DNA from 2 places in the Blautia sp. TM10-2 genome. Region 2 is predicted to be linked to the other one. Evidence: a T-box and tRNA genes for the amino acid it is inferred to sense, from the RefSeq annotation. Region 2 holds a T-box; the other holds one or more tRNA genes.
The links. A T-box is a leader RNA that pairs with one kind of tRNA and senses whether it is charged. The one in region 2 lies ahead of DXD92_RS09910 (proline--tRNA ligase), so its partner is inferred to be a tRNA-Pro.
Positions count from the first base shown of each region.

Region 1 (7,570 bases), on a different contig from region 2:
CGAATTTGAATCATCGCAAAAAGGGAGCCGGAAACGCCCCGGCAGACGGTTTTTCTTCTCGTCCGCCGGGGCGTCCCTGGCTTTCTTTCTTTGTTCACTTTTTCCTGTTTTTTCTATTTCTTTCTATCCCTGGCGCTTGCACGAGGAACGGCGCACCACAACCTCCCCCGAAACGAGAATCCGTTCTTTCGGCGCTTCCGGGTGCTCCTCCCGCCATAAAAATTCATGCACCATACGGCGGCCAAGCCACTTCGTATCGACATGAACGGTTGAGAAGAACGGATACAGCATCCGGTCCTCATCATCATCAAATCCGGTCAGTGCCACATCCTCCGGCACGCGCACGCCGATTTTCCGGAAGGATTCTGTCAATCTTTTGGCGATCATATCGTTGCCGCAGACAATCGCTTCCGGCAGTGTATCGTAGCTCGCCACAATCTTGTCAAAATTTTCCGGGTAATAAAAATGATCGCTCTCCATATTGGGGCGCACAAGCTCCTCATCGAGCGGAATGCCCGCCTGTTCCATCGCTGCAAGGAAACCGACATACCGGTCATGCATCGACTCATACGTGCTGCTGTGCTCACTTAGGAAACCGATCCGCGTCATGCCCTGCCCGATCAGATGGGACGTCAGAAGACTCACCGGCTGCACACCGTCCACACGCACGATATCGCCCATCGGCCGCTGTTCGATGCCGCAGTAATGGTCGAGCTGAAAGATGCGGTAACCCAGATTTACCAGTTTCTGCATATATTCCGGCGGCAGCATTTTAATGCAGAAGATCGCATCGATATTTTCATTCAGGCCGAGCGGCAGAATGCCGTTCTCCTCCTCCCGCTCCGTCACGACCGCAACGCGCGTCTGACAGTTATTGAGGCTCGCCTCCTCGGAGATGCCGCTCACGACACGGTCCCAATAAACAGCGGCATCCCGCGTACGCAGAACCATAATATTGTAATGCTTCTCCTGCGGTGCCCGAACTTCTTCCACATATACATTTTCGCCCAGATAGCCATTTCTTTTCGCCATCCGAAGAACTCTCTCCCGCGTCACCGGAGCTACCTTCGGATCATCCTTTAATGCCATGGCAACCGTATTCCGGGACAGTCCCAGCTCCTTTGCCATACTCTGTATCGTTACTTTCCCCATAACTTCCTCCCTGTTTTTTCTGCGCAATTCATTTTTCTTCCGCACACGTCTTTGTCCGTAAGAAAAAAAGTGCCGTAAAACGACACTCTTACCGATCGGGGCAACAGGATTTGAACCTGCGACCTCACGGCCCCCAGCCGTGCGCGCTACCAAGCTACGCCATACCCCGTAATCATGTTTTCATTATACCAGCGAACTTCTGAAAAATCAATGTTATTTTTCCCTCTCCCGTTTCATTACATTCATTTCTTTATTTCGTGTCATATTCTCTTTTATTTTACTATATTGTCACTTTTTCTTTCTGAATATGTAATTTTTCGACGTTTTCCACGTATCATAAGTGAAAGGGGAAAATCGTATGCCATACAAACTTTCACCTCTGGCATGCCCGTCTGCAAAGACTATGTAAAAACTGAATAAAAGGAGACATCGTAATGGAAACTGAAATTTACTTTCTACTACACTCTTTAGGAATTGGTGCAAAATACCGCGGATTTCGCTATCTCGCCTATGGTATCGCTTTATGCATGGAAGACGAAGATTATCTCCTTCGGGTCAGCAAAACGCTGTACCCAAAGATCGCGCAAACGTTTCAGGTATCGTCCTCCTGCGTCGAACGAGACATCCGCACCGCTATTTCCGTCTGCTGGACCCGCGGAAACCGTGATCTGCTCTTTTCGCTTTCTGTGCATCCGGTTCTGACAAAACCGACCAATTCCGAATTTTTTGATATTTTAAGTTCTTATATCAAATACTACCGTGCTTTTCCTGCCTGTCGTCAGGAGGCATAAAAAAACGAATACAGAAAAGATAACACTTCCGCGCCCTATCATATTGGGGGATATGCATGGCGCGGAAGTGTTTTTTCTATGATAAAACGATAGAACGAAAAAAGGAGACTGCCCGCAAAGGCAGCCTCCCGATATGGATCATTTGACAGCAAACCGATTAGTTGTTGATCAGTTTGTCCTCGTTGCTCCAGCTGTACAGTTTTCTGACTTCTTCTCCGACTTTCTCTGACGGATGCTCTGCAGCTTTTCTTCTCATTGCACGGAAGTGAGCCTGTCCGCCTGCTGGGGACATATCCAGAAGGAAGTCTTTTGCGAAAGTACCATCCTGGATATCGGAAAGGATCTTCTTCATGGTCTTCTTGGTTTCTTCTGTGATGATCTTCGGTCCGGTGATGTAATCGCCGTACTCGGCTGTGTTGGAGATGGAGTATCTCATTCCGGAGAATCCCGACTGATAGATCAGGTCTACGATCAGTTTCATCTCATGGATGCACTCGAAGTATGCGTTTCTTGGGTCGTATCCAGCCTCGCACAGAGTCTCAAATCCAGCCTGCATCAGGGCGCATACACCGCCGCAGAGAACTGCCTGCTCACCGAACAGGTCTGTTTCGGTCTCAGTTCTGAAGGTTGTCTCCAGAAGACCAGCTCTTGCTCCGCCGATTCCAAGGCCGTAAGCCAGTGCTCTGTCCAGAGCTTTTCCGGTGTAATCCTGCTCAACAGCAACCAGGCAAGGAGTTCCTTTGCCAGCCTGATACTCGCTTCTTACTGTGTGGCCAGGTGCTTTCGGAGCGATCATAGCTACATCTACGTTCTTCGGAGGTACGATCTGTCCGAAGTGGATAGCGAAACCATGAGCGAACATCAGCATGTTGCCCTCTTCCAGGTTTGGCTCGATATCTTTTTTGTACATTGCAGCCTGTTTCTCATCGTTGATCAGGATCATGATGATATCAGCCTGTTTTGCAGCCTCAGCAGCGGTGTATACTTTGAATCCCTGTGCCTCTGCTTTTGCCCAGGATTTGCTGCCTTCATAAAGTCCAATAATAACATCACAGCCGGAATCTTTCAGGTTCAGTGCATGAGCATGTCCCTGGCTTCCGTAGCCGATAATTGCGATTTTTTTGCCTTCCAGTAAAGAGAGATTACAATCTTCCTGATAAAAAAGTCTTGCTGCCATTTTATTTTCCTCCATAATATATAGAATGTCTTGACCGGCGGCAGGTCGGTCAATTTATACAGCGAAAAGCATTTCTGCCTTTTGCTGTTTGTCAGGGAAATGAACTTTTCTATACAAAAATTTCATTCCTCTAGCAAACGTATGTAATGTGATCTGCGTTAATCGAGGTAACGCACATCGTGGGCTCCTCTGGAGAGTCCTGTCACTCCTGTTCTGGCCAGTTCCAGGATTTCGTATCCCTGTACCAGATTCAGGAACCCTTCGAGCTTTGACTGGTTTCCGGTCAGCTCTACAATCAGGCTTTCCTGTCCCACATCCACGATTCTTCCACGGAAGACATCGGAGATGGCGATGACATTGCGGCGTTCATTTTCATTCACACGGATTTTGACCAGCATCAGCTCTCGTCTGACACTCTCGTCCGGCTTCAGCTCTTTGATATCCCGCACATCGACAAGTTTTGCCAGCTGTTTTTTGATCTGCTCCAGAATCATTTCATCACTGCAGTACAGAACAACAGTCATTCTTGTGTATCGCGGGTCTGCTGTCACACCGGCGGTGATCGTCTCGATATTGTATCCGCGTCGGCTGAAAAGACCAGCTACTCTGCTTAAAAGTCCCGGCGTATTATCCACCAGCAGGGATAATGTTCTTTTCTGTTCCATAAACACCAACTTTCCTCCATCCGCAGGCGCCGCGGATTTTCAGCAATTTCTTACAACTTCCAACGCCTTATCCAATATATTAGCAACTTATCCTCACTTTGTCAACAAAAATTTTACCAAATTATTCTTTTGAGCAAAAATCTTTTGCCTCCTGTGGTTCCCATTTGCATACCTTCCGGTCATACGTAAGGATGCCGTTCGACTCCTCCTCGACATCGGTAAGCTGTGTGTAGACTGCTGCGGCAAGTCCCTGTTCTGTGAGTTCTCTTATCTTTTCTGCCAGTGCATTCATCGCTTTCTGGTACTGTGTCTGGTTCTGGTACGTGCGGTAGCCGAACGATTTTTCGGAGTAGAGATGCTCCTGTACCGGATACGTATAGCCGCCGTATTCAGAAAAAGCAAACGCGCGCTCCTCCGGTTTTACTTTTAACGGACGAAAGTAATTGTGAAGGCTCTTGATGTCCCCCGCTCCCTGATCGTACCAGCCGCTCGCGTGGTCGATCTGCCGCGTCGGATCGAGAGCGCGCACCATTTCTGTCATCTCCCTGGCATCAAACTGTCCCCATCCCTCGTTGAACAGAACCCAGAGCGACACGCACGGTGCATTGTAAAGCTGATGAACCGTCTCGCGGCACTCCCGCTTCCACCACTCTCTTCCCGTTTTTGAGGTCCGCGAAAAGAGCGGATAACAGTTATCCCTGAATTCCGTTGTCACAAACGGCAGTACGGTCGGAAGGTACAAAAGGAACGTCTGAATCGACCGGCCGCCGCCGTTGATCATATCCTGCCACACCAGCATACCGATATGGTCGCAGTGGGAATACCATCTTGCGCACTCAACTTTCAGGTGTTTCCGGATCATATTGAAACCGAGGCGTTTGGCCGTCTTAATGTCATAAACCATCGCCTCATCGGACGGCGGCGTGTAGAAGCTTTCCGGCCAATAACCCTGGTCGAGGACACCGTTCTGGAAATACGGCTTTCCGTTTAAGAGAAGACGCGTGATTCCTTTCTCATCTTTTCCAATGCCGAATTTGCGCATGCCGAAATAACTCTCGATGCGGTCTTCTCCCGCTTCAATGGAAACCCCATAGAGATGCGGATGTTCCGGGCTCCAGCCTGCAAAATTACCGAGAATCAGCTCCGCCTCGTTTTCTCTCGTCTCCCGGACGCAGATCACCTTCGCATCCGGCGCTTCGCTCTCCCGCACCGTAATTTTTTTCGTCAGTCCCGCATCCGGTCCGTTGAGGAAAACCCGTACTTTTACGCTCGCCGTATCATATTCCGGCGTGATCACGATGCGTTCCAGATACGTCTCCGGCACCCATTCCATCCAGACGCTCTGCCAGATGCCGCTCTGCGCGGTGTAAAACATGCCGCCCGGGGTAAGGCTCTGCTTTCCGCGGCCCTTCCAGTCCGTGTCCGTCTCATCGCGCACCTTGACGGCAAGCTCGTTCTCTCCCGTTTTGAGATACGGCGTAAGATCCACTGAAAAAGAAAGATACCCGCCGAGATGGCCTCCGGCACGCTTTCCGTTGCAGTAAATTACCGCATCCTGATCCACGGCGCCGAACTGCAGCAGCAGCCGTTTTCCGGCAGGAATTTTGGGAAGCTGAATCGTGCGGAAGTACCACAGATATTCTTTTGGAAGCAGCTGCCGCTTCACGCCGGACGCATCGCACTCCGGGGAAAACGGAACGAGAATTTTTCCGTCCCGCTGTTTTGGCATTTTCTGCGTTTCCGTGAACGCATACTCCCACCATCCGTTCAGATTTGTCCAGTTTTCCCGGCGCATCTGCGGACGCGGATATTCCGGAAACGGGAGCTCTTCTTCCGGATTTTTCCCAAATTCCGTAGAAAGGCGGAATTTTTTTCCTTCCTTTTTTCCAATCTGTAATGCTTTGACCGCATTTTTGAAGTCCATTCTTTTCCCTCTTTTTCTGATTTTTATGATTGATAAAAGCGTGCCCGGACAAAATCCCGGACACGCTTTTGGTGTACTGAAAATCAAAGCGGATATTCGCAATCCGGTTAGATAAACGCCAGCGTTTTCATCAGATACAGCCAGAACGTCAGCGTAAAGGCACTGCCGCACGTTGTGAGCATAACGGTGTTTGCCGTCAGACTTCCCTCATGACCCATATTTTTCGCCATGATAAAACTGCTCACCGTCGTTGCGGAACCCAGCATCACAAGGATTGCCACCAATTTTTCCTGACGGAAGCCAAGTATCACGGCGATCGGCAGAAAGACAGCTGCAAGACCGACCAGCTTAATCGCAGCTGCAGCAATCGACGGCCGGATATTCTTTGCCGCGCTCTTTGCCTCAAACGACGCACCCATCGCAATCAGGCCGAGCGGCGTTGCAAGTACCGCAATATTCTGCACCGTTTTCTGCAGAATCACCGGCTTTGGAATGCGAAGCACCGACCAGAGAAGTCCTGCAACGATCCCGAGGATAATCGGGTTTGTCACGATATTTTTCGCCGTCTTTTTCACAAAATCTGCCGTGATCTCCTCCCGTTCCGGACCGAATACCGCAAGAACGACAACCGCCATGATATTATACAGCGGCACACTGCTGATGATCATCAGCGGCGCCATGCCGGAATTTCCGTAGATATTCTGGATAAAGGCAATACCAAGGATCGCCGCACTGCTCCGGTACGCCGCCTGGATAAATTCGCCTCTTGCACTTCTCTCTTTTAAGAGATGGGAAAGTCCCCATACCGCAAGAATTGAGAGCAGTGTTGCAAAGAAGCAGAACAGAACGAATTTGATATCCCACACAGCGGAGAAATCAGAATCCGACAGGTCCTGGAACAGCAGCACCGGGAGTGCGATTTTAAACACAAATTTGTTCATTTTGCCTGTGAACGATTCGTCCAGAATACCAACCTTTCGAAAGAAAAGTCCCAAAATCATTGTCAGGAAGATCGGCATCGTCGCGTTCAGGCTGAAGATCAGATTACTCATACCAGTGTTTTTCCTGCCAGTACATTTTTATAATCTTCGTAGTTCTCTTCGAGAAGCTTCGGCGTATTCAGACCGTAGGGACATTTCTTCATGCAGGCGCCGCAGTGGAGACAACCTTCGATTTTCTTCATCATCGCCTGGCCGCGCTCGGTGAGCTGGTTGGCGGACGGGGAACGGCGCAGAAGCAGGCTCATGCGCGCGCAGGTGTTAATCTCAATGCCTGCCGGACATGGCATACAGTAACCGCAGCCGCGGCAGAAGTTGCCGGAGAGCTCTTTCTGGTCTTTCTCGATGATCGTCTTGATTTCATCCGTCATGGCAGGCGGACAGGCAATGTAGCTTAAAAACTCGTCCAGCTCTTTTTCTCTCTGGACGCCCCAGATCGGAAGCACGTTGTCGTACTGATCTTCAAAAGCATATGCAGCCGCGGAGTTTGTGATCAGCCCGCCCGAGAGCGCTTTCATTGCGATAAAGCCGATATTTTTCTCTTTGCATCCCTGTACCAGTGCTTTCTCACGGTCCGTTGCCAGATAGCAGAACGGGAACTGCAGCGTCTCGTAAAGACCGGACTCGATGATCTCCTCTGCCACGCTCATGCGGTGGTTCGTGATACCGATGTGGCGGATTTTTCCCTGTGCTTTTGCTTCCAGCATCGCCTCATACAGGCCGGTTCCATCTCCCGGCTTAGGACAGAAGGACGGATTGTGGAACTGATAGATATCGATGTAATCCGTCTTCAAAAGGGAAAGGCTTGTCTCCAGATCCTTCCAGAACCCCTCCACATCCTTTGCCATCGTCTTCGTAGAGAT
Region 1 is NZ_QUJZ01000001.1:52,455-60,024, forward strand. Features, by position in the region: gene DXD92_RS00385 (LacI family DNA-binding transcriptional regulator) at 124-1,152, opposite strand; tRNA gene DXD92_RS00390 (tRNA-Pro) at 1,248-1,321, opposite strand; gene DXD92_RS00395 (sporulation initiation factor Spo0A C-terminal domain-containing protein) at 1,587-1,943, shown strand; gene ilvC (ketol-acid reductoisomerase) at 2,101-3,120, opposite strand; gene ilvN (acetolactate synthase small subunit) at 3,279-3,785, opposite strand; gene DXD92_RS00410 (glycoside hydrolase family 2 protein) at 3,907-5,709, opposite strand; gene DXD92_RS00415 (AEC family transporter) at 5,817-6,761, opposite strand; gene DXD92_RS00420 (aldo/keto reductase) at 6,758-7,570, opposite strand, start outside.
Region 1: it encodes a tRNA-Pro, which carries the amino acid that the T-box ahead of DXD92_RS09910 (proline--tRNA ligase) is inferred to sense. The anticodon was not compared.

Region 2 (7,570 bases):
GTTTTGCTGAGGCGATGACTTCCGCTCGGGCGTTGGAGACGGCGTAGCTTTCGCCAGCGTTCTGAAGCATCTCGATGTCGTTCAGGTTGTCGCCGAAGCAGCAGACTTCGTCTGGGGTAAGGCCAAAGTAGTTCATCAGAAATGAGAGACCGGTCCATTTGCTGACGCCGCGGGCGTTGCAGTCCAACCATTCCTTACCGGCGACAGCGAGTTTTGCCTGATGATTCCACGCCGGGATGAAATTTGGGGAGCAAAGCTCTTCACAGGAGGTTGGATGGTAGATTGTGAATTTGATAATGTCCTCGTTTTCTACCTTCGATAGATCCGGTACTTCGCGGACATCGAAGCCGTAGGAGTCGCGGAGCCAGTGAAACATGCGGCTTCCGGCATCTTCGGCGAGGCAGTAGTCCGGGGTGGCGGCAAAGCAGTCGCAGGACGGAAGTTCGTCGTGTACCATGCGGCACATGGATTTCCAGAGTGCCGTTTCCATCGGATATGTTTTCAGAATCTTTTCCGGTGTGCGCACGACAGTTCCGCCATCGGAGATGTAGAGCAGGCGGTCCTTGATCGGAGCGAAAAGCTTCTGTTCACTGGAAAACTGGCGGCCGGAACAGACAACAAAATGGATGCCCTGGTCGACAAGCCTGGAAACAACAGTCATATATTCCGGGTCGATCAGAAGTGTGCCGTCTTTGACGAGCGTTCCATCGACATCGGTTGCAATCAACTTTATCATAATAGAAAATCTCCTTATCTTGTCACAGAAAAAATTCAAACTATAGCAAGACCAGAAAATAACGCAAAAAAGGCAGTGCTGCAGGGCGCGAATTACAAGGAACGGATTTGAAGGCGTACCGGGGTACGACGAAAATCCGTGACGCAGTAATTCACGTTCTGCAGTGCTGAATTTTTTGCATTATTTTCTGGGATTGCTATAAACATGATTATATCGTGAATTGCTTCGGGGTGCAAGCCGGAACCGGAGGAACGCAAAACTCCACGTTGACGAAACGCGGAAATAAGGCGTAAAATAAAGAAAAATATATATCCACAGGGGGATTTTTATTATGGCATTTATTCAGGTAAGCTTCATGTCAAAAACTTTAATGCGCACCGTACCGCTGCAGGTTATTCTGCCGGTCGACAAATTTACCTTTGGGCAGCCGGAGCGCGAGGAAAAACCGTTTAAAACGCTGTATTTGCTGCATGGCATTTTTGGGAATGAGACAGACTGGGTTCATGGAACCAGAATCCAAAGATGGGCAGAGGAGAAAAACCTTGCCGTTGTCATGCCGGCCGGCGAGAATGCGTTTTATGTGGATCAGCCGTCCATCGGTGCCATGCACGGACAGTTTATCGGAGAAGAACTGGTTGAGATTACAAGAAAAATGTTTCCGCTGTCCAGAAAAAGAGAAGACACCTTTATCGGAGGCCTTTCCATGGGTGGTTTTGGAGCACTCAGAAATGGCCTGAAATATCACGATACCTTCGGGGCTGTGATCTGCCTGTCCGGTGCACTTCATGTGCTGGAAAATCCGGAAGAGAGCAGAGCGGACAGCTTTGCACATGAAGAAGGTTATTTCGGAAATCTGGTCGAAGCAGCAAAGAGTGACAAAAACCCGGCTGTTCTTATCGAGCAGTTAAAGGAAGCACGGAAAAAAGATCCGTCTGTCAATGTGCCGACCGTATTCCAGGCGTGCGGAACAGAGGACGGACTTCTGGAAGTAAACCGTCTCTACCATAAACGGATGGAAGAGAGCGGCATGGACATTGTCTACTATGAGAGTAAGGGTGGCCATGAATGGGATTTCTGGGATGAGTGGATCAAAAAGGCACTGGACTGGCTGCCACTTGAGGAAAAGACGGAAGGCCTGAACAGCGGAAACGTAAATGTTTAAAGGAAAAAGGGAGACAGGCAATGCCAGAAACGAGAAATGACGAATTGTACCGTGCGTTAAAACACAACGGTTACCCGGACGACTTCTGCCGGGAAATTGCATACCGCCAGATGAACACGGACTTTACCGCCACGCGGATGCTCGGCTATCTCTACCGCGTCACAAGCCCGCGCGCCGAGGACGTTGTCGATGAGATGCTGGCTATTTTGAGTGACCGCAAAGCATGGATTGAGAAAAAACAGTCTGAGGAAGCCCAGGCGGCAATCAGCAGAATGTACCGGGAAGGTCTGTAACCTGTGCGGGCGTTTATGCAGAAAAAGCGGAAGGAACGGGCTTGCATTCTTTTCCGGTTTCTGCTACAATCAGTGCAGTGAAAAAGCGACGAAAAGAAACAGTAGCGACAGAGCGCATTCAGAGAGAAAGCGGCAGGTGAAAGCTTTTTGCAGAATCTATCGTGAACCGGTCTTGGAGCTGTGCACCGAAGAGAAGAAAATCCATCAGGGAAAATTTATTTCGTAGGCTGCACCGGGATCTCCCGTTACAGAGAAGGTACAGAGAGCAGAGATCACGCGTATTACAAAATACAAAAATCGTGGGGTACAAATGCTTTGTGTCAGAGTGCAGGAGTTTTCCTGAATTTAGGTGGTACCGCGGATAAAAAAATTCGCCCTAAACTGCAGCTTGCGGTTTAGGGCTTTTTTCTGTTTGAAAACGAAGCATCTAACTCGTTACTTCAGTGATGAGTTAGATGCGTAAAATGTTGACTAAAAGCTTAAAATCGGACAGGCTGGAATGTTCTCGCGTCTGGAAGACTTCAGATGTTGAAAACCCAAAGAATAAGGAGGAAATCAGAAAATGAAACTTGAAAAATTAGTAGGAGAGCGCTTCAAAGAAAGACCTGCTGACTGTGTCATCGACAGCCATGCTATTATGGTAAAAGGCGGATACATCAAATATATGGCAAACGGAATCTATTCTTCCTATCTGCCGCTGCGCCGCATTGTGCGCAAAATCGAGCAGATCCTGCGCGAGGAGATGGACAAAATCGACGGCCAGGAAGTGCAGTTCCCGGTTGTCATGCCGGCTTCTCTGTGGGATGAGTCCGGCCGTTACGATAGCATCGGCGATGAACTGCTGCGTTTCACCGACCGCAACAATGCCAAAATGGTACTCGGCATGACCCACGAGGAGGCAGCCGTACACCTTGTACGCGAGTATGCACAGAGCTACACCAAATATCCGTTTATGATCTATCAGATCCAGACAAAATTCCGTGATGAGGCCCGTCCGAGAGCCGGACTGATCCGTGTGCGTGAGTTTACGATGAAGGATGCTTACTCCTTCCATACCAGCCAGGAAGATCTGGAGCAGTATTACGAGAAATGCCACGCAGCATACGAGCGCATCTTCGAGCGTGTCGGCGTGCCGGAGGTGGTATCTGTCAAATCCGATTCCGGTATGATGGGCGGAAACATCTCCCATGAGTTCATGCTTCTGACTCCGGTCGGAGAGGATTCCATCGTTCTGTGTGATTCCTGCGATTACAGAGCCAACATGGAGGCAGCTGAGAACATTTCCGATATCGCAAGAGACGCAGAATCCGCTGCACTCGAAAAGGTTTATACACCGAACGTCCACACCATTGAAGACGTCTGCAATTTCTTCGGAGACGAGACAAAGAACTCCTGCAAAGCCGTTGTTTATCAGCAGAATGTTGATGATAAATACGTTGTCCTTTTCATCCGCGGTGATCTCGAAGTCAACGAGACGAAGCTGGTCAACTTCCTCGGCGAGCAGGTTCACGCAGCCGTGATCACCGAAGAATGCGGACTGAACGCAGGCTATATCGGACCTGTGAACCTGAAGGTGAACGGAGATGCCGTTGTTCTCTATGATAAATCCCTCGAGGGAAGAAACAACCTTTCCTGCGGAGCCAACGAGGCAGAGCATCATTACAAAGGACTCGACATGGAGCGCGACGTTCCGAATGCCGAGTATCACGATTTTGCAAAAATCCAGGAGGGCGGCATCTGCCCGAAATGCGGCAAAAAGACCGTGAAGATTTCCAGGGGTATCGAGGTCGGAAATATCTTCCAGCTTGGAACCAAATATACAAAATCCATGAATATGACCTATGTCGATGCAAACGGCGAGAGCAAGACCCCGATCATGGGATGCTACGGTATCGGTGTCGGCCGTCTGGCAGCATCGGTCTGCGAGGCACATCACGATGAGTACGGCCCGATCTGGCCGAAAGCTATCGCTCCGTGGCAGGTACACCTCTGTGCGGTCCGCGTCGATGACGAGGAAGTAAGAGCATACGCGGACAAGCTGTACGAGGATCTGCAGAACGCAGGCATCGAAGTGATCTACGACGACAGAAGCGTCAGAGCCGGCGTAATGTTTGCCGATGCCGACCTGCTCGGCATTCCGCTTCGCATCATCGTAAGCCCGAAAAATATGAAACAGGGCGTTGTCGAGGTTGCATCCCGCGATAAGACTCTGAAAACACAGATTCCGCTGGAAAATGTGATGGAAGAGATTAAACAGTATCTGTAATGATTCAGAACCATGCGAAAGGGAAGAAAAATCGCGATGGGGTTCGGAAGAAGTTCGACAGGAGAAAACACGATATGGAACTCTGGGATATCTATGATGAAAACAAACAGCCGACCGGCCGCACGATGAAGCGGAATGACTGGCATATGAAGCCGGACGAGTTTCACCTGACGGTGCTCGGCGTAATCGCAAGACCGGACGGAACCTTCCTTATCACAAAACGTGTCATGACGAAAGCCTGGGCACCGGGCTGGTGGGAGGTTTCCGGCGGCGCGGCACAGGCAGGAGAGAGCTCTTGGGAGGCCGTGCGCCGTGAGGTCAGAGAGGAAACCGGACTCGATGTGAGCAAGGCTGACGGCGGTTATCTCTTTACCTACCGGCGCATCAACCCGGATGAGAGAGACAATTACTTTGTCGATGTCTATCGCTTCGTGATGGATGTCAAAGACGAAGATCTCCATCTTCAGGAGGAAGAAACAGACGGCTACCGTTTTGCTACGTTGGACGAAATCAAAGGGTACGCCGCAGAAGGTAAATTCCTGCATTACGACAGCATCCGCCAGGCATTTGAACTGTAACAGAGAAATAAGATAATAAAAACGCGTTCCCGCCGGAAACCACAGGGGTTTCCGAAAACGGGAACGCGTTTTTGTAATTTACAGGATTCTTTCTTGCCGTAGGCATGCCTGAAAAGGGCTTTTCGTAAGCGCGTAAGCGGTTCCTTGCGGTTAATCGCGATTGAACACTTCGCGGTTGAGCGCCTTTTCCTGATGGCTGACAATCGTTGTGCAGACAGCATCGCCTGTGATGTTGACGGCGGTACGCAGCATATCGAGAATACGGTCGATACCCATGATAAGAGCGATACCCTCCGTTGGCAGTCCGACGGAATTCAGTACCATAGCCAGGGTAACAAGTCCGACGCTTGGGATACCGGCGGTACCGATGGAAGCCAGTGTTGCGGTAACAACAACCGTTGCGAGGTTTGCCGGGGTCAGATGAATACCGTACGCCTCTGCGATGAAGATGACAGCGACACCCTGCATAATGGAGGTACCATCCATGTTGATGGTTGCGCCGAGCGGAATGGTGAACGAAGAAATCTGCTTCGAGACACCCATCTTTTTGTTCAGTGTATCAATCGACATCGGGATTGTCGCGTTGGAGGTTGCGGTGGAAAATGCAAATCCCATAACCGGAAGGAATTTCTTCACGAATTTAATCGGATTCAGCCGTGTGAATACGAACAGAAGAACCTGATAAATGACGAAGCACTGCAGTGCCAGCGCCAGTGTTACATTTCCCATGTATTTCAGCATCGGTGCGAACGCAGAAAAGCCGACCGTTGCAAAGGTACGTGCAATCAGACAGAAAACGCCGACCGGGGCCACCTTCATGACCGTCATGGTCATTTCCATCATGACATCGTTAAACTGGCTGATAAAGTTGGAAACGACCGAAGCGCGGTTTCCGAGCTTTGCCAGCATTACGCCGACAAACAGGGCGAATACGATGATGGGAAGCATATCGCCGTTTGCCATGGAACCAATCGGGTTCTTCGGGATGATGTTGAGCAGTGTATCCACCAGGCTGACGCTGGAATCTGCTGCTGTCGAGGACAGGTCGGCTTTCTGAACCGCACTCATGTTAAGTCCGAGACCCGGGTGAATGAGCAGGGCGGTTCCAAGTGCGATGCAGACGGCAAGTGCTGTGGTAACAAGGTAAAAGCCGATCGTTTTTACGCCGACCTTTCCGAGGGTTTTGCTGTCTCCGATGGACATACTTCCGCAGACGAGGGAGCAGAAGACAAGCGGTACGACAAGCATCTGCATCAGGCGGATAAAGCCCTGTCCGATGACATACAGCACACCTTCTACGATGACGGTGTCCTTGATATAGCTGGACGGGATCCAATAGTGAATCACCACGCCGAGCAGCGCACCGGCCAGCAGGGCAATAAAAATCTGGGTGGAAAGCCCGGGCTTCTTTTTTGACTTTTCCGTTGTTTCTTTTCTGTTTCGGACCATTATTCGATTCCTCCGGTTTCTTCGAGATATTCTTTCAGTGCCGTTTTCCAGTCGAGCGGCTCAGGAATACCGGTCAGGCGGAGCATCATGTTGTCCAGAACAGAATAGGTCGGGCGGACATCATCGCGTGCGACAACCGGGTAGAGATCAAGGTCACCGGTTTTTCCGGTATACTCGAGGATGGTTCTTGCAAACTCATAGCGGCTGCAGCTTCCGGGGCAGACAACGTGGTACAGACCATACTCCTCGCTGTCGATAAAGTGGCAGATCACGCGCGCAAGCTCAAAAGCACTGGTCGGAGCCGCATACTGGTTGTTTGGAACCTCCATCGTGCCGCCCTTTGCCGCATTGCGGAGTACTTCGTCCACAAAATCGCGGCCGATCCCGTAAATCCAGGAGCTTCGGATGATGACAAAGCGGTTCAAAAGCTGTGTCAGGATTTTCTCTCCGGCCTCTTTTGATTTTCCGTAGATCGTACGCGGATGCACGGTATCAAACTCGTTGTACGGGATGCGGGATTCCTTGTCGAAAACGTCATCCGTTGAGATCTGAATAACCTTTGCGTCGATATCATTGGCGGCAAGCGCTACGTTGCGCACACCGATGGCATTGACACGATAGGCTTCGTCGATGTTTTTTTCACACTCGGCAACGTCGGTCATACCGGCGCAGTTGATGATAACGTCGGGACGGTTGACATAAACGAACTGTGTGACTTCATCGATTTTGGTAATATCAACCTCGTGAATATCCGTTGGAAGAAGCTGATATTCCACACCCTCCAGCAGTTCCAGAAGGGCAGTACCGATGTGGCCTTCGGCACCTGTAATCCATATTTTTTTCATAGGTTCTCTCCTGTCCTTGATTTATATACAGAAAAACTGTAATTGTATTTATTTTACCTGTGGACTTTACAGAAGTCAATAAATTATGGAAAGTCTCTGTGCAGAACCGGAAAAAAGTGGTATCATTTCTGTATATGTCTGCAGTGTAAGACTGCATATCTGCTACAAAAGAAGGAGGAGTATTTTTGAAAAAGAACAAATATGAAATCGACATGTGCAACGGCACGATTATGGATAAGCT
Region 2 is NZ_QUJZ01000008.1:153,123-160,692, forward strand. Features, by position in the region: gene DXD92_RS09895 (Cof-type HAD-IIB family hydrolase) at 1-736, opposite strand, end outside; gene DXD92_RS09900 (alpha/beta hydrolase) at 1,068-1,898, shown strand; gene DXD92_RS09905 (hypothetical protein) at 1,919-2,191, shown strand; T-box leader at 2,271-2,573, shown strand; gene DXD92_RS09910 (proline--tRNA ligase) at 2,754-4,457, shown strand; gene DXD92_RS09915 (NUDIX hydrolase) at 4,532-5,035, shown strand; gene DXD92_RS09920 (dicarboxylate/amino acid:cation symporter) at 5,186-6,484, opposite strand; gene rfbD (dTDP-4-dehydrorhamnose reductase) at 6,484-7,329, opposite strand; gene DXD92_RS09930 (MATE family efflux transporter) at 7,542-7,570, shown strand, end outside.